One region of the Desulfobaculum xiamenense genome, then DNA from elsewhere that is predicted to be linked to it. Evidence: predicted binding sites of a transcription regulator. Region 1 holds the regulator's gene; each other region holds the start of a gene.

Region 1 (5,992 bases):
CTCGACGCGCTGCTGCGCGATCTCGTCGCCCTGTGGAATGTCGGCCATGAGTGCTAGCGAAGCCGCCATTGCCGCAGCTCGTCAGGTGCGGGTGCTCGTGCTCGACGTGGACGGTGTGCTCACCGATGGCGGGCTGTACTACGACGCGGCGGGAGATGTCTCCAAGCGCTTCAACGTGCAGGATGGGCTGGGCATCAAGCTCGCCCAGGCCGCCGGTCTCGTCGTGGCCGTCATCACCGGACTGAAGTCCAAGGCTGTGGAGAAGCGCGTGCGCGAACTCGGCATCAAGGACTACCACGCTGGACACACGGCCAAGATTCCCCTGCTGCAACAGATTTGCGACGCCCATGGCGTGCAGATGTCGCAGGTCGCCTATCTTGGCGACGACTGGGTTGACGCCGGGCCTTTGCGCAGCGTTGGTCTGCCCATGGCCGTGTGTAACGCCCAGCCCGAGATTCGCGACATGGCCGCGTGGGTGTCCACCGTTCCCGGCGGACATGGTGCCGTACGCGAGTGCATCCGCTTCATCCTCGAAGCGCAGGACAAGCTGGGCATCCTCTGGGAGGAATGGAAAATCCGATGAACCGTTCGCGTCTCGTCCTTGTCATCACGGTTTCGTTGATTGCCATTTTGGGCGCGGCGTATCTCGTGTGGATCGGCAGCGGCGGGCCGGACGGCGACGACGTCATCACCGCACCCCCGGTGGACATGTCCATGCAGGGGGTGGAGTTGACGCGCAGTTCCGGCGACGGTTCGCGCTGGACGCTCAAGGCCGAGGGTGCCGAATATCAGCAGGAGGACGGCGTGGTCAGCGTCCGTTCCCCGCGCATCGAGTGGGAGCGCGCCGACCATGATTCCGTGACGGTCACGTCCGCGAGCGGAACCGTGGATCAGAGCAGCGGCAACGCCCAGCTCTGGCCCGACGTGGTCATCGTCTCCGGTGACACCACAGTGCACGCCGGACGCCTCGAATACAGCGAGCAGAAGCGATCCATCCACCTGCGCGAGGACGTCCGCATCGTGCGCGGAGGGCTTGCTCTCGACGCGCCGGAAGTCGTTTTCGATCTCGATACCAATGTGATTACAGCCACCGGCGGCGTCCGGGCCGAACTGACGGGCCATGCGGAGCCGACCATGGAGGACAAGCCGTGAAGACCTTCCCCCGTATCGCCGCGTTCGCCATCGCCGCCACGCTTATGACCGCACCTCTTGCGGTCGCGCAGTCCACGTCCGTTCCGACGAAGATCACCTCTCAGAAGACCGTCTACGATCAGGACGGCCGGACCGTCGTCTTCCGTGGCGACGTGTTGGTGGTGCGCCCCGACATGAAGATATGGGCGGACGTTATGACCGTGCGCCTCGACGCCTCCGCGAAGCAGGGGCAGCCGGGCACCATCTCCCGTATCGAGGCCACCGGCAATGTGCGCCTTGAGCGCGAGGGCAAGAAGGGCCAGTGCGCCAAGGCCGTGTACGATGCCGCCAAGGGCCTTTTGACCCTCAGCGGAGACCCGCGCCTCGCCGATGGCGACAACAGCATCTCCGGTAAGGTCATCCGCCTGTGGCTCAAGGACAACCGCAGCGAGGTCGAGGGCGGCGACAAGCCCGTGGAAGCCATATTCTTCACCCCCGGTGCCGAGGCGGGAAAGTAGCATGTCCGTCATTTCCGCTTCCGATCTGTGCAAGGTGTACGGCCAGCGAAAGGTCGTGCACGACATCGGCGTCAACGTCGCGCAGGGCGAAGTGGTCGGCCTGCTCGGCCCCAACGGCGCGGGCAAGACCACCACGTTCTACATGCTGGCGGGCATCGTGAAGCCGACAGGCGGCTCAGTCCGGCTGGACGACGAGGAGATCACCATGCTGCCCCTGCACGAGCGGGCGCGGCTGGGCATGAGCTACCTCCCGCAGGAAAGCTCGGTGTTCAAGAAGCTCACCGTGCGGCAGAATCTGGAGATCGTGCTGGAGCAGAGCGGTCTCGACCGCGCAACCCAGCAGGCGAGGGCGGATCAGCTTCTGGACGAACTGGGCATCACCCGACTTTCGGACCAGAAGGCCATGCATCTTTCGGGCGGCGAGCGCCGTCGGCTGGAGATCGCCCGTGCCCTCATCCTCAATCCCAAGTTCATGCTGCTCGACGAGCCCTTCGCGGGCATCGACCCCATCGCCGTGGATGATATTCAGGGCATCGTGAGCGGACTTCGTGAAAAAGGTATCGGAGTACTCATTTCCGATCACAACGTTCGAGAGACGTTGAGAATCTGCGACAGAGCCTATCTCGTCTACGAGGGACGAATCATCCTGAGTGGCACTCCGGATGAAATTTGTGCCGATCCGAAGGCCCGCCGGGTGTATCTGGGAGAGAGCTTCAGTCTCTAACATCCCGAAATCACTATATCAATTTCGATATTCAAAATCCTTGCCATCCTCGGTTGCAAGCTTGTTCCGGATGTGGCATGTTGCAAATGCGGTTGAGAAAACATTCTCATGCCGCATGGATTTCACCTTGAGCGACGGGCATTTTCGTTGGTTCAGACACATGTTTGACCGTGCCCCGTTCGCCGGAATCCCAACCGCCAACATTTCGCAAGAAGACGAACAGCCCCGATGGCACTCGAACTCAGACAACAGCTCAAGCTTTCCCAGCAACTGGTCATGACCCCGCAGTTGCAGCAGGCCATCAAACTGCTGCAGCTTTCCCGGTTTGAACTGGTTGATATGGTCCAGCAGGAACTCCTCGAAAACCCGCTTCTCGAGGAGGCCGTTCCCGAACAGGCTCAGGAGAAGGCCGAGGCCGAGGAAAATGCCCGCGCCGTAGAGGCTGCGCAGACGGCCGAGGTCATGGACGAGGGCGTTCGCGAGAACGACGCCGTTCAGGGCGCGGACTGGGAAAATTACCTCGGCGAGTTTTCGAGCACATCCCGCAATTCCGCCGCCCGCGAGGCCGAAATCCCCGAGGAGGGGATGTCCTTCGAGGCCCGGCTGTCGTCCAAGCCCTCGCTGGAGGGCCACCTTGAGTGGCAGCTCCGGCTGTCGGACATGACGCCCCGCCAGATGGACATCGGCGAGGTCATCATCGGCAACATCGGCTCGCAGGGCTATTTGCAGGCTACCGCCGAGGAAATTGCCGCCGACGCCGGGTGTACTTCCGAAGAGGTCGAGGTGGTGCTGCGTCGCATTCAGAATTTCGATCCAGTCGGCGTTGCCGCGCGTGACCCGCGCGAGTGTCTGCTCGTCCAGATCGAGTCCTACGGCTACGAGGACCCCATCCTCATCGAACTCGTCAGCGAGCACCTCGAAGATCTCGAAACCAAGCGCTATAAGCCGCTTGCCCGCAAGTTCCGCATCTCGATGGAGGAACTTCGCGAGTATCTCGATCTCATCCAATCCCTCGATCCAATGCCCGGTGCCGCCTACGGCAGCAGCGAGCCGCAGTACGTGAGCCCGGACGTCTACGTCTACAAGTACGAGGACGATTTCATCATCGTGCTCAACGAGGACGGTCTTCCTCGCCTCACGCTCAACGATTTCTATCTCGATTCCCTCAAGAGCGGCCGCGGCGCACCGGAAAAGGACTACGTCCACGAGCGGTTGCGCTCCGCACAGTGGCTGATGAAGAGCCTCTATCAGCGTCAGCGCACGCTCTATAAGGTCATGGAGAGCATCGTGCGCTTCCAGCGCGGCTTCTTCGAGAACGGCGTGACCAGTCTTCGGCCGCTCATTCTCAAGGATGTGGCCGACGACATCGAGATGCACGAATCCACCATCAGCCGCATCACCACCAGCAAGTATGTGGCGACGCCGCACGGCCTGTTCGAACTGAAGTTCTTCTTCAACAGCGCCCTTGGGCTGGACGACGGAAGTCAGGTCGGCTCCGAGAGCGTCAAGGCGCAGATCAAGAGCCTGATAGGTGAGGAGGACCCCCACCATCCACTGTCGGACGAGCGCATCGCGGAAATTCTGAAGGAACGGCTTCAGGTCAACATTGCCAGAAGAACCGTTGCCAAGTATCGCGGCGCGCTCGGCATACTCTCCTCTTCGAAACGCAAGGAGATTTTCTAGAGGTGGCGTGACGGAACTCTTTATTTTCGGGCTGAATGCACGTACACTCCAAATTACGGAGTGATATCGATCCAACAGCATCACAAGGAGGATCGTCGATGAACATCAGCTTGACGTTCAAGAATTTCGAACCGTCGGATCATCTGAGGAAGTACGCGCAAAAGCGCTTCGAAAAGCTGATCAAGTATGCCAACACCGGCAATACGGAGCTGAAGATAAATCTCGGGGTGGAGAAGTTCCGCCATATCGCCGAGGTCACGCTTTCCGGTGACAACATGAACATGTCCGCCGTGGAGGAGTCCGAGGACATGTACTCCTCCATCGACCTCGTGTACGACAAGATGACGTCGCAGGTCCGCAAGCTCCGCGAAAAGGGCAAGGACCGTCGTCGTTCCCGTGGCACCGTCCGCGACGAAGTCATCAGCTTCGAAGAAGGCGAAGCCGGACGCGAGGCGACCATTGTCGAGGCGCAGACCTACAAGCCCAAGCCCATGCTGGTGGACGAGGCTGCCATGCAGCTCGATACCCTCAATTACGAATTTCTCGTTTTCCTCAACGCCGAAACCGAGCGGGTCAACGTGATCTACCGCCGCAAGACGGGAGACTATGGTCTCATTGATCCCGGGATGTACGAATGAAGCTGGGTGATTTCCTGGATAACGAACTGATTTTGCCTGAACTTTCGGCCAGGACCAAATCTCGGGTCCTGGCCGAACTTGTGGCAGCCGTGGCTGAAAGGCGGCCGGAAATCGATGTGGAGGCCGCGCACAAGGTGCTCTTGGAGCGCGAGGCGCTCGGCACCACCGGCATCGGCGAGGGCATCGCCATCCCCCACGGCAAGCTCGACGCGCTGGAGGACATCGTCCTCGTGGTCGGGCGCTCCGCCGAGGGTGTGGAATTCGATGCGCTGGATTTCCGCCCCTGCCACATCTTCTTCCTCGTGCTCGCGCCAGAGAAGGTGGCCGGAATGCATCTGCGCATCCTCGCCCACATTTCGCGTATGCTCAAGGATGACGCATTTCGCAAGGCCTTCCTTTGTGCCGAGGGGCGCGAGGGATTGGCCAAGCTACTTGAGGGAGCGTGAGCCATGTTGGGCCGTGATGCATCCGGAGCGGAAAACAGCTTCCCGGTGATCATCCTCTCCGGCCTGTCCGGTGCGGGGAAATCGACGGCTCTTAAGGTTTTCGAGGACCTCGGATTCGTTACGGTGGATGGATTGCCGCCGAATCTCATCCCCGAACTCGTGGACCTTTTCCAGCGCCAGCGCGAGGTCTATCACCGTGGTCTCACGCTGGGCCTCGATGTCCGCCACTCCGACTTTCGCGAGAAATGGACCGGGGCGCTTGCCACCATGCGCAATAGCGGCGTCGAACCGCGAGTGGTCTTCGTGGAAGCCTCGGAAGAGGTTCTGCGCAGGCGTTACGCGGCGACGCGCCGTCCCCATCCGCTGGAGCAGGGCATCGGCCTTGATCGGGCGCTTGTGGAAGAGCGGGCGCTTCTGTTTCCCGTGCGTGATGTTGCGGAGATCGTGGTCGACACCTCCGACTATTCCATCCATGACCTGCGCCGCACCTTGCAAGAAAAGTGGAATTTTCTGCAGGACAAGCGCTACGGCCTGCATGTCTATCTCGTCACCTTCGGGTTCAAGCACGGCGTTCCCACGGATGCGGACCTCGTTTTCGATCTGCGGTTTCTGCCGAATCCGTACTTCGAGAAGGCGCTTCGGCCATTTACGGGGCGCGACAAGGCCGTGGCCGATTTCGTCCTTGGCTCGCCAGCGGGGCGGGAATATCTGGAAAAGCAATTGGAATTCCTGCATTATGTCCTGCCGTGCTACGCGCGGGAGGGCCGCTATCGGCTGACTGTGGCCATCGGCTGCACCGGCGGGCGGCATCGCTCCGTGGCCGTGGCTGAGGCTGTCTTTGACTCCTTGCGC
Region 2 (5,992 bases), on a different contig from region 1:
CTGGCCTGCCGCCACATCGCCACGGCCCTCGAAGGTGGCATAGAGCTGCCGCTCTTGCCGATGCCGCCCATGGACCCGCCAAGCATCCCGGAGCAGGCGATTGACCCCTTCGACCTGTTGCGCGGCGACCTCACCCTGCCGTCCCTGCCCTCGGTCTATGCCGAATTGCAGGCCGTCATCGCCGACAAGGACTCCTCGGCGAGCGACGTGGCAGGCGTCATCAGCCGCGACACGAGCCTCACGGCCTTTCTGCTGCGGCTGGTCAACAGCGCATTCTACAGCTTTCCCTCACAGATAGACACCATTTCCCGCGCCGTGGCCGTCGTGGGCACCAGCCAGCTTTCGACGCTGGCGCTCGGCACGTCGGTCATGCGCATGTTCACCGGCATTCCAGAGGCCCTCGCCAACATGGAGGAGTTCTGGCGGCACAGCATCCGCGTGGGCATCATCGCACGCAGTCTGGCCCGCGCCGCGGGCGGCGGGGAGCCGGAACGCTTCTTCGTGGCCGGACTGTTGCACGACGTGGGACGGCTGGCCATGTGCAAGCTCATCCCCGAGCGCTTCGCGGCCGTCATCGCCTACGCGGACGAACACCACGCCCTGCTCCACGAGACGGAACGCGGCGTGCTGGGGTTCGACCACGCTACCCTCGGCGGCATGCTGTTGCGCAAGTGGAACCTGCCGTTCACCCTCGTCAGCGCGGTGCTCAACCACCACGCCCCATCGCAAGCCGAGCAGGACGGCCACAAGACGACCATCATCCACCTCGCGGACATCATGGCCCGCGGCCTCGACACGGACCCCGGTCCCCGCGTCTACGTTCCGCCGCTCGACACGCAGGCGTGGAGCGCACTGGAGCTCGACCCGGACCAGCTTGCCGAGGCCTTCCATTCCTGCACAGAGCAGATGGACGCGACCCTGCGCGCGCTGGCCGGTCTGCACACCTGCTGACGTAGCCACCACAAACGACGACGGCCCCGAACGCCAAAGCGCCGGGGCCGTCGCATCGGGTCGCCCTCAACCCGACATCACGCCATGAAATCCGCTGAACCGGAATCGTCGAACATGGCCAGCGCCAGTTCCATTTCACTATCGAATCTGTTGTGGACAGCGGCCTGCACCTGTCGCGTGGAGGAGCCGAACTGTCCGCCGCGCTCGCGGTAGACCTCCTTGATGAGGGCACGGCCGAAGTCGTCGGGAGCGCTCTCGCGGGCGCTGTCCACGGCCCGCGCGAAAATGCGCGCCGAACCCGATGCGCCATGCTGCACCGCCGTGCTCCACAGCACCTGCGCCAGCACGCCGCCCTCGCCAGCGAAATCAAGCCCCGTCATCTGCGCCACCTTTCTGGCGGCGGGCATAAAATGCGTCGTGCGGATAAACTCGTGCTGCAAGTCGGCGAAGCGGTCCGGCTCGCGCGCGGCGATGCCCCGCCACGCATCCGGCACGCCTCCGCTGCGCGACCCGGTATCGGGATTGCCCGCGGCACGCAATTCAGCCGCGAACCCCGGCTCCCGGCGGTCGAGGAAGGTCAGAAATTCTCCAAAAGTCCCGGTGCGCGAGGCTATCTGATACATGCCGTAGGACGTCCCACCCACGCGGTCATGCCCCACCGCGCCGGGGTCCCCACCGGACTCGAAGCGCGCGGCCAGCAGTCCGGCCAGCTTCGCGGCCTCACCGCTGCCGTAGGCACGCCGGACCATCTCCGCATGACCGGCATCATGAACCGGTGACGTTTTCCCGACATGCCCTGCCGCGCTGGCCATAGTCTGCCCCGGCGACTGCGCTGGCGAAGCGATCACCGTCGGCTCCTCGGCCTTGGGCGAAATCACGGCCGCATGCGCACCAGAAGGCTTCAATACGCGTCCCGTCCCGGCGATTCCCCGCCCGGACAGCGCGCCACCCGATGCCAGTGCGGCATCCCGCCCGCCATTCATGGCTTCGAGCACCGTGGCCAGCGCTCCCGCACCGCCCGGCAGTCCGGACGCAAGCGTCCCCCCACCAAGCCCGGCGAGCCCACCAGCCCCGCCCTTCGGCGCAAATTCCGACAGAGAATCCATAAAAAGCGCGGCATCGCCAAGCCCGGCCAGTTCCCCGGCCTCGCGCCCGGCGTCAGCGCCGCTCATCGCGCCGAGAAACTGCCCGCCCAGCATGAGCTGCGCCTCGATTCCCGAAAGCTTCGACGGTCCCCCCGTCATGATGCCCCGCAGCATGGTCGCGAAAGGATCGCCTGCCGCGCCGCCCATGTCCCCACGGGTCCGACGCAGTTCGGCCACCTTCTGCAATGCCGCCAGCTGACTGGAAATACTACTTAAATTTACCATGCTTCCACCTCGACAACGACTGTCCGCCAAAAAGACGACACACGTGGTGCCGCTGCGAAAGCAGCAAGAACCATGCCCGGCTTTCCGTCCTCGACAACAGCGCGGAACCATTTGCCCTTCCGGTCCCCTTTCCTGTACTCTTGCCCCACGAAACCCACAGGAGCATTACGACATGATCACCAGAGACGCGGCCCTCGCCCTCGTCAAGGCCCAGAATCCCGAACTCCATCTCGTGCACCACGCCGTGCAGACAGAAGCCGTCATGCGCGCCCTCGCCCCGCGCTTCGACGCCGACCCCGAGCTGTGGGGCACGACCGGCCTGCTGCATGACCTCGACTATCCCATGACCAAGGACACGCCGGAGCGCCACGGCCTCGTGGCCGCCGAGATGCTCGCGCAGGAGCTGCCCGCCGAGGCGCTCCACGCCATCTCCGCCCACAACGAGGAATGCACCGGCGTTGCCGCGCAGGCCCCCTTCGATTACGCGCTTCGCGCCGCGGAGACCGTCACCGGACTCGTCTCGGCCGCCGCGCTGGTCCGTCCCACGCGCATGGAGGGCATGCAGCCCAAAAGCCTGCGCAAGAAGATGAAGGACAAGTCCTTCGCCGCCAACGTCAGCCGCGAACGCATTCAGGAATGCGAACGCCTCGGCATGGACCTCTCGGACTTCCTCGCGCTGTCCATCGCCGCCATAGCCGACGTCGCCGCGGAAACGGGCATCGCCTGACGCCCCCGTCGGCGCGACGCCACAGGGAGGGTGCAGTGAACCGGTTCTCCATACCGTCTCTGACGCATGCGGGCGCGGAGGCGTCCTTTGTCCGCCACCAGTTCGCCCGGCTGTTACGCTGGGTGTACATGGTCGGGCACGGCTTCGTGGCGGATCAGTGTCTGCTTCGCGCCTCGGCGCTGGCCTACACCACGGTGCTCTCCCTCGTTCCGCTTCTGGCCGTGGCCTTCTCCATTTCCAAGGGCTTCGGCATCCAGAACTCGCAATTCATCCGCGAGATGCTCATGCAGGCCACCGCCGGAAATCCGGATGTGGTCGAAGCCATCATCGGCTACATCAACAACACCAACGTCGGCACCCTCGGCGTGGCTGGCGTGGCGCTTCTGTTCATGACGGTCATTTCCCTTCTGGGAAACATCGAGGCCAGCTTCAACTCCATCTTCGGCGTGAAGGCACAGCGCAACCTGTGGCGCAAGTTCTCGGACTACCTCGCGGTGACCATGGTCTGTCCGCTGCTCATTCTCGTGGCCATCAGCTCCACGGCCTCCCTGCAAAACAACGAAATCGTCCAGCGCATCCTCGGCGTGTCGGTGTTGAGCGCCCTGTACCTCGCCGCGCTCAAGCTGTTGCCCTACGTCACCACGTGGCTGGCGCTCCTGTTCATCTACGTGTTCATCCCCAACACGCGGGTGCGCCTGACCTCCGCCCTCGGCGGGGCCATCCTCGCCGGAAGCCTGTGGCAGATCGTGCAGGCGGGCTACATCCGCTATCAGGCGGTGAGCACCAACTACAACGCCATCTACGGCAGCTTCGCGCAGGTCCCGCTCTTCCTCATCTGGATGTTCATCAGTTGGACCATCGTGCTGCTCGGCGCGGAAATCTGCTTCGCCCTCCAGCGTAGCGACACCTACTACAGCGAAGCCCGCATGAACGAATACAGCTTCGACGACCGCCAGAAGCTCGGCGCGCTCATCCTCGCCCTGCTGACCCGCGCGTTCATCGACGCGCGCCCCACACCGTCCAACGAGGCCATCGCCAGCCGCCTCGGCGCGCCAGTCAAGCTGGTCAACGACGTGCTGTTCATGCTCGGCAAGGCGAATATCGTGGTCAAGGTGGACCGCCCCGGCGGCGAGGCATACGCCCTCGCCAGCCCTCCGACCACGGTCCACGTGCTCGACGTCATGCGCGCACTGGCCCGCTATCGCGAGACCACAGGACGCGAAATGTTCGACGCCCACGCCGAAGCGCTGGCCCCCATCTTCGACGGACTGCGCACAGCCGCTGCCGAAAGCCCCTCGAACCTCACCCTCGAAGCCTTCGCCACCGCCTGTGCCGACCTGCCCTTCTGCGCGCCCGACACCGGCCCCGCACAGCATACGGACGAGAAATGAAACACAGCTACCGCTTCTTCCGAAACACGGACTGCGCATACTTCCCCTGCCACGCCAAGGCCGATCCAGACAGCTTCAACTGCCTGTTCTGCTTTTGCCCGCTCTATTTCCTCGAAGACTGCGGCGGAAACCCCACGGACCTCCACGGCATCAAGGACTGCTCGAACTGCACGCTCCCGCACTCGCCAAACGGCTACGACCACATCATCGCTCGCCTCAAGGTCGAGTTCGACCGGCGCAGGCGAACCGGAGACAACGACTGACGGCCCTTCACAGATCGAAGGATTGCCACTATGATGCCCGCCTATTGGCCGCATTGAAAAAACAAATGGCAAGTATGCCCTCACCGTCAGAACAGGAAACATCAATGACCATCGACATCCACGACATTCTGAAGCAGTCCCGGGACGCGGTCCCCTTCTCCCGCCAGCAGATCATCGACATGCTCGCCCTGTCGCCTAGCTCGCCCGAGGCGTACCTCATCATGGCCGAGGCGGCGCGCATCTCGCGCGAGCTGACCGGCGACCGCGCCGAAATCCACGCACAGTTCGCCCTGAACCTCGCCCCCTGCCCCAAAAACTGCGCCTACTGCTCGTTTGCGGCCATGAACAAGGTCTTCCCCAAGCCCATGAAGCTCACTGTCGAGCAGGCCGTGGAGCACGCCACGTTGCTTGAGGAACAGGGAGCCAACGCCGTCTACATGATGGTCACGGCCAACTATTCCTTCGACGAATTCTGCGAGGTCACCACCGAAGTCCGCCGCCACCTGCGCCCGGAGACCGTCCTCATCGGCAACCTCGGCGACCAGACATCCGACACGGCCCCCCGCCTGCGCGACGCCGGGCTCGACGGCGTCTACCACGCCCTGCGCCTACGCGAAGGCATCGACACCGGCATCGACCCCGAGCTGCGCAAGCAGAGCATCCGCGCCTTTCAGGACGCCGGACTGGTGGTCGGCACCTGCGTCGAACCCGTCGGCCCCGAGCACACCAACGACGAACTCGCGGACATGATCCTCTTCACCGCGTCCATCAATCCGGCCTTCAGCGGCGCGGCGCGGCGCATCACCATTCCCGGAACGGCCATCGCCAAGCGTGGCATGATCAGCGAACTGCGCATGGCGCACATCGTGGCGGTCGCCCGTCTGGCCATGCCGCGTTCCGTCATCGGCAACTGCACCCATGAGCCTTACTCTCTCGGCGCTGCCGCCGGAGCCAACCTCTTCTGGGCGGAACTGGGCGCAAACCCCCGCGACATCCGCGAAAACACCGAGGAAGGCAGAGGCTTCACCGTCGCCAAGTGCCACGACCTGTTCCGCGACGCGGACTGTGGCGTGCTCGACGGCCCCTCGGCCTTCTTCCGCAACAACTGAGCACCGAACAATCAAGGACGGCCTACATGACACTCACCCGCAGAAACTCTCTCCTCCTCGTCGTGGTCCTCGCCGCTCTCGTGGCCGGTTTCTGGGTATGGAACTCCCTCAAGCCGAAAGCCGTTGAGGCCCCCGCCCCCGTGGTCGAAGCCCCGGCGACGGACTACGTCTCCGAGCTTCC
Region 3 (5,992 bases), 310 kb from region 1:
TTGATGATTCTGACCTTGGGCGCGGTCTTCGTGACGGGCTTGGCTTCCTCTGCGTCTTTCGGCGCAGGCTTCGGCTCCGGTTCCACTGCGGGCTGTTCGGCAACGGCTGCGACTTCGGGCTCGAAGTCGGCGTTTGCGGGGGCGGCGGTGATGTCTTCGGGAGTCTCGGAGACTTTTTCGGGGACTCTGGCGGATTCGGTCTTCTTGACCGGCTTTCTGCGCCTGCGCACGACCATACCGGGCTGAACCTCCTTGCGGACCACCTCGGTGGACGCGGAGGCTTCACGGATCTTGGAGCGCAGGGTGTCTGCCTCCTCGGTCGAGAGCGTGCTCATGTGGCTTTTGACAGGAATGCCGATTTCGCGGCAGGCCTGTATCAGATCCTTGTTCGTTACCCCAAGTTCTGTCGAGATATCCTTTACCCGAAGCTTATCTGCCATGCTTTACCCCCTGGCCTTTCCTTCGCCAGCCCTTGTATTTCGGAAACCGTTTGCCGCAGTCTTCATCGGAGCAGAGATAAAAGCCCCGGCCCGGCATCGTGCCCTTTTCGTCCCGGACCAGTTGCGGCTCGTCCCCACCCGTGCAGACGAATCTTTGAAGTTCGCGCTTGGGGAAGCGCCGGCCGCAAATGACGCACCGGCGTACGGGGACATGCCTGCTCCGTGTTTCCATATTCTTGTGGTGGACGTCCGCGCGAGGCGGACGTCCCGCTTACTCCCCTCGGGGAGCTTCCTCTTCGTCGGTTTCGTCGTCTTCTGCGGAGTAGACTTCCGACATGTCGGCGATTTCGTCCTCGTCCTCGTCGTCGAAGCCTTCTCCTTCCTCTTCCTCGGTGCGGAAGGACCGCAGGAGGTTGATGGCGGAGCGGATGTCGTCGATCTGGGTCTCGGTAAGAACGCCAATGGCCATGAGATCTTCGTCGTCGGCCTCATCGAGCTTCTCGACGCTGTCGAAGCCCGCGGCGAGGAATTCCTCGACCGGGATTTCGGCAACGCTGGCGATCTGTTCCAGATGCTGAAGCTCGGCATGCAGGTCGCCGTAGCGGGACTCGGTGAAGATGTCGATCTTCCAGCCGAGCAGCTTGGCGGCCAGCTTGACGTTTTGGCCCTTGCGGCCAATGGCCAGCGTGAGCTGATCGTCCGGGACGACCACTTCGAGCATGTTGTCTTCCTCGTCCACGGTGATGCGGCTGATCACGGCGGGGGAGAGGGCGTTGACCGCGTAGGTGGCGACATCGGGGCTCCAGACCACGATGTCGATGCGCTCGCCGCGCAGCTCCTGCACAATGTTCTGGATGCGGGAGCCACGGATGCCGACACACGCGCCCACGGGATCGACGTCGCGATCGCTGGACTGGACGGCAACCTTGGCGCGGCTGCCAGCGTCGCGGGCGACGCCGAGAATGCGCACGGTACCGTCGCCAACTTCAGGCACTTCGCGCTTGAAGAGGGCAATCATGTATTCGTTGTGCGAGCGGGACACGATGACCTGCGGTCCGCGGCCTTCGCGGCGCACGTCAACGAGGTAGGCCTGTACCCGGTCGCCGCGCTTGTAGCGCTCGCGGGGGATCTGGTGCTCCTTGGGCAGAAGCGCCTCGGTACGACCGAGGTTGATGATCCAGCCAGCCTTGTCGCGGCGCTGCACGATGCCGCTGATAATTTCGCCAATGCGGTCCTTGTATTCCTCGTAGATGATTTCCTGCTCTGCGTCACGCATGCGCTGGATGATCACCTGCTTGGCGGACTGGGCCGCGATGCGTCCAAGGTCTTCCACCTTGAGGCGGAAGCCGAGTTCGTCGTCAATCTGCGCGCCGGGATCGTGTTCCCGCGCGTCTTCGAGGTTGATTTCAGTGGCTTCGTCATCGACTTCCTCGACGACGGCCTTGAACTGGTAAACCTCGATTTCGCCGGTCTCCTCGTTGAAGCTTACTTCAACGTCGATATCGTCGCCATACTTGCGGATGACGGAGGAGCGTACGGCTTCTTCAAGGGTATCGACGAGCATGTCGCGGTCAATACCCTTGTCCTTGCTGATCTGTTCGATGGCCTTCTTGAGTTCCATGCTCATGGAAAAACCTCCAAAGCGCTATGCCCGGTTTGTTGTCCGGCACAGCTCGGCTTGCGGCGATTGAAGTCCTAGCCTTTCTTCCCCTTGGTTCCGGGTACCGGGAACGCGTAGCGGAGGTTGGCCTTCTTGATCTCGTCCCAGTTGCACGTGACGGTGCCTTCCCCATCTTCGATGGTGATGGTCTGCGCCTCGACGGCGACGAGCTTTCCGGAGTACCCCTTGCGGCCATCAAGGGCCTCGATGAGGGCTACGGAAACGTTCTGGCCAATGTACGGGACCATCTGGGCCGGGTCGAAGAACTTCCGATCCAGCCCCGGGGAGGAGACTTCCAGCGTGTAGCGCGTGGAAATGATATCCTCCACGTCGAGCGCAACGCTCACATCGCGGGACAGGCGGGCGCATTCGTCGATGGTCACGCCGTCCTCTGTGTCGACATAGACACGAAGGATGGAGCTGTTGCCGCCGGTGGCGAAATCGAGCCCCCACAAATCGAGGCCCAGCGCTTCGGCCATGGGCCTGATCAGGTCTTCGAGTTCCTGGATCAGTTGTGCGTTCATAGGTGATCTGCCTGAAAAAAAAAGTGGACCGCGAGGTCCACTCGTCTCATTAGATAAAGATCCGAGGGGTTAGAGGTTTTGGAGCGGGTGACGAGGTTCGAACTCGCGACTCCAAGCTTGGGAAGCTAGTACTCTACCAACTGAGTTACACCCGCGCCTCGGAACGAGACCAAATACCAGAAACGCCCTCATTGTCAAGCCTTCGGTCTAAAATCCGGATATTTTTTGGAGTTCGCCTCGCGCGTTCTCCAGGGCGGTCCCGAACCGGGCTGTCACCACAGGATGACCTGCCATCAATTACCATAACTATGCGCCGTGTAAAAGCCCCCACGCGAAAGAAAGGCCTTTTCGTTAGGGTGGACCCGCCGGGGTGAGGCTGTGCCTTTGGCCCGGTACTTGCTTGGTGTGGGCAAGGAAACTCGCGCCAAGGAGGCGGAAACCATGCAGGACGGTATGTATACAGCGCTGTTCGGGGCTTTGACGCAGGAACACCGCATGAACATCATCGCCAATAATTTGGCGAACGTGAACACGACAGGCTTCAAGCAGGACCGGACGGCCTTCAAGGACGTCTTCGTCCGCTTCGCGCACGACACCATTCGCGAGCCCATCCTTCACCTTCGCGACAAGGGGCTTTTCCCCGAACCGGACTACATGTCCAAGGTGCGCATCGCCGAATCCCGTATCGATTTCAGTCAGGGAAGTCTCAAACGCTCCGACAACCCGCTGGACATCGCCATCTCGGGCGAGGGCTTCTTCAAGGTGCGCACCGATACTGGCGACTATTACACTAGAAACGGTCATTTCACCGTGTCCGCCGACGGAACGGTGGTCAATGCCTCGGGGCATCAGCTCCTTGGCGAGGGCGGTCCCATCACCATTGAAGGGAACGCGCGCATAGACATCTCTCCCGAGGGGCAGCTCTTTGCCAACGGCGAGGCCGTGGACACCATTCAGGTGGTGACGGTGAGCGACCTCACCGGCCTGCGCAAGGTGGGGCAGAATAATTTCGAGATTCATCCGGACAGCGGAGCCACCGAGGAGGCGGCGACGGACGTCGTCGTTCAGCAGGGGTTCCTTGAGGCGCCAAATGTCGAGGTCGTCACCGAGATGGTGAACATGATCGAGACGCAGCGCTCGTTCGAGGCCTACCAGAAGGCCATAATGACGTCCAAGGAAACTGATTCCAAGGCGGTAAACGAGGTCGGAAAGGTCTGACCTGGAGGGTCGTAAGCCATGATGCGCTCACTGTGGACAGCCGCCACGGGCATGGTCGCCCAGCAGCTCAACATCGATGTCATTTCAAACAACCTCGCCAACGTGAACACCATCGGCTTCAAGAAGAGCCGGGCCGAGTTCGAGGATCTGATGTACCAGAACCTCAAGATCGCCGGTTCTCCGACCGAGGCCGGAGGTCGCATTCCCACCGGCATGCAGGTCGGTATGGGCGTCAAGCCGACGACGGTGCACAAGTTCTTCACGCAGGGCGATTTCCAGAACACCAACAACCCGTTGGACATGGTCATCGAGGGTGATGGCTTCTTCCAGGTGGATGTGAATGGCGAGTCTGCCTACACCCGCGCAGGAGCCTTCAAGCTGGACAACGAGGGCCGCGTGGTCACCGCCAACGGCTACGTGCTCCAGCCCGAATTCACCGTGCCCGTGGAGACCGCGAATATCGTCGTCACCGAGAACGGCCACATGGCCGCGCTGGACAAGAACGGCGAGGAACTGGCCGCCACAGACATCACCTTGTTCAACTTCATCAATCCCGCGGGCATGAAGAGCGTCGGCAAGAACCTCTACATTCCCACCGAGGCCTCCGGCGACGCCAACGAAGGGACTCCCGGCGAGGACAACACGGGCACCATCGCGCAGGGCTTCATCGAAATGTCCAACGTCGAGATTGTGGACGAGATGGTGGCGATGATCGTGGGCCAGCGCGCCTACGAGATCAATTCCAAGGCCGTGACGACCTCGGACCAGATGCTCCAGATCGCCAATCAGCTCAAGAGGTAGCCCGGCGAAGGAGACGAAGCATGAGAACGATACGCAACACTATGGGCATGAGGAAACTTACCGGATTCGCTCCGGCTTTGGCGGTGCTGACGGCGCTGGCCGTCATGCTGGTCTGCCTGATGGCGGCCATTGCGCAGGCGGGCGAGGTCAAGGCCTCGTGGCGCATTGCGGTGCGTCCCGCCGCCGTCGTGGAGGGCGATGTGGTTCGGCTTGGCGACATCGCCTCCGTTGTCGGCAAGCTGTCCGCGCCTCATTGGCAGACACTGGCCGCAACGGAACTTTGGCGCGCGCCCGCCACACCCGGAGAACAGACGAGCATCCCGCGCGAGAAGCTGAACGAACTGCTCGCGTACTATCTCGAAGACCTCGCGCAGTTGTGCATCGTTCCCGGACGGCTGGTGGTGCAGCGTGGCGGAAGTCTGGTCCAGCGCGACCGGATCGTGTCCATGATCGTCGAAACTTTGACGCCGCAGATGCGAAACATGCCCGGCGAGAACTCCCTGCGAGATTTTCGTCTGCCCGAATACGTGTTTTTGGGTGACAGCCAGAATTATCTGGAGTGCGAGGTTTCCGGCGAATTCGCGCCGGGGCGGCTTTCGCTTCTCATCCGCGAGGTCGGCCCGGAGGGCGGCGTGCGCCGCAAGTTCACGGGCACGGCCTTTCTGGATTCGTGGCGTACCGTGGCCTGCGCCCAGCGCCCGCTCAACATGCGCGAAACCCTCACGCCGGACGCCGTTTCCTTCGAACGCAAGAACGTGGCCTATCTGCGCGGCGAGGTATGGGATGGGCGGACCTTCGGCATGCGCGTGATGCGCACGGTGGGGGCGGGACAGGTGATCTACGCCGACATCCTCGATGATGTGCCGCTCATTTCGCGCGGCGACAAGGTGAGCCTCGTCTACGAGGGCCAGCACATCCAATTGGCCGTTTTGGCCCGCGCCATGGAGGATGGACGCTTCGGAGAGAGCATCGTGGTGCGAAACCTGCAAAGCAATCGTGACGTGTCGGGAACAGTGCGCGACGGATCGACGGTGGTCGTCCGCTAGACACCCGAAACGCAGGACAGGAATCATGAAAGGATACGCAATATTTCTTCTCGCGACACTGGGCCTTGCGGCGTGTACGCCCGCCCAGAAGATGCCCGAGCCGATGCCGGTGCTCACCCAGCCGGTGGAGCAGCCCGCGCCGCCGCAGGACAACCCCGGCTCGCTGTATTCCCCCGGCGAGGCGGATTTTCTGTTCACGGACAACAGGGCCCGGCGCGTCGGCGACATCGTGCTGGTCAACATCGTGGAGACATCAAGCGGCAAGCACAAGGCCGACACCACGTCCGACCGCACCGCGAACAT

What was found. Region 1 encodes sigma-54, which starts transcription at its own class of promoters, with help from an activator protein. Its sites were predicted from a motif close to CTGGCACGGNNNNTGCTT; they were not measured.
Region 2: the regulator sigma-54 is predicted to act here: its motif matches at 2,383-2,400, upstream of GGQ74_RS10695 (VgrG-related protein).
Region 3: the regulator sigma-54 is predicted to act here: its motif matches at 3,009-3,026, upstream of flgF (flagellar basal-body rod protein FlgF).

The regions. Positions count from the first base shown of each region.
Region 1 is NZ_JAATJA010000001.1:385,812-391,803, forward strand. Features, by position in the region: gene kdsA (3-deoxy-8-phosphooctulonate synthase) at 1-57, shown strand, start outside; gene GGQ74_RS01755 (KdsC family phosphatase) at 47-583, shown strand; gene lptC (LPS export ABC transporter periplasmic protein LptC) at 580-1,152, shown strand; gene GGQ74_RS01765 (LptA/OstA family protein) at 1,149-1,649, shown strand; gene lptB (LPS export ABC transporter ATP-binding protein) at 1,651-2,373, shown strand; gene rpoN (RNA polymerase factor sigma-54) at 2,602-4,056, shown strand; gene hpf (ribosome hibernation-promoting factor, HPF/YfiA family) at 4,155-4,694, shown strand; gene GGQ74_RS01785 (PTS sugar transporter subunit IIA) at 4,691-5,140, shown strand; gene rapZ (RNase adapter RapZ) at 5,144-5,992, shown strand, end outside.
Region 2 is NZ_JAATJA010000002.1:629,280-635,271, reverse strand. Features, by position in the region: gene GGQ74_RS10700 (HDOD domain-containing protein) at 1-951, shown strand, start outside; gene GGQ74_RS10695 (VgrG-related protein) at 1,029-2,321, opposite strand; gene GGQ74_RS10690 (HD domain-containing protein) at 2,494-3,048, shown strand; gene GGQ74_RS10685 (YhjD/YihY/BrkB family envelope integrity protein) at 3,084-4,439, shown strand; gene GGQ74_RS10680 (cysteine-rich small domain-containing protein) at 4,436-4,702, shown strand; gene GGQ74_RS10675 (radical SAM protein) at 4,807-5,811, shown strand; gene GGQ74_RS10670 (hypothetical protein) at 5,838-5,992, shown strand, end outside.
Region 3 is NZ_JAATJA010000001.1:695,653-701,644, reverse strand. Features, by position in the region: gene infB (translation initiation factor IF-2) at 1-440, opposite strand, end outside; gene GGQ74_RS03185 (YlxR family protein) at 430-672, opposite strand; gene nusA (transcription termination factor NusA) at 712-2,067, opposite strand; gene GGQ74_RS03175 (ribosome maturation factor RimP) at 2,136-2,624, opposite strand; tRNA gene GGQ74_RS03170 (tRNA-Gly) at 2,704-2,779, opposite strand; gene flgF (flagellar basal-body rod protein FlgF) at 3,066-3,842, shown strand; gene flgG (flagellar basal-body rod protein FlgG) at 3,861-4,643, shown strand; gene flgA (flagellar basal body P-ring formation chaperone FlgA) at 4,664-5,689, shown strand; gene GGQ74_RS03150 (flagellar basal body L-ring protein FlgH) at 5,715-5,992, shown strand, end outside.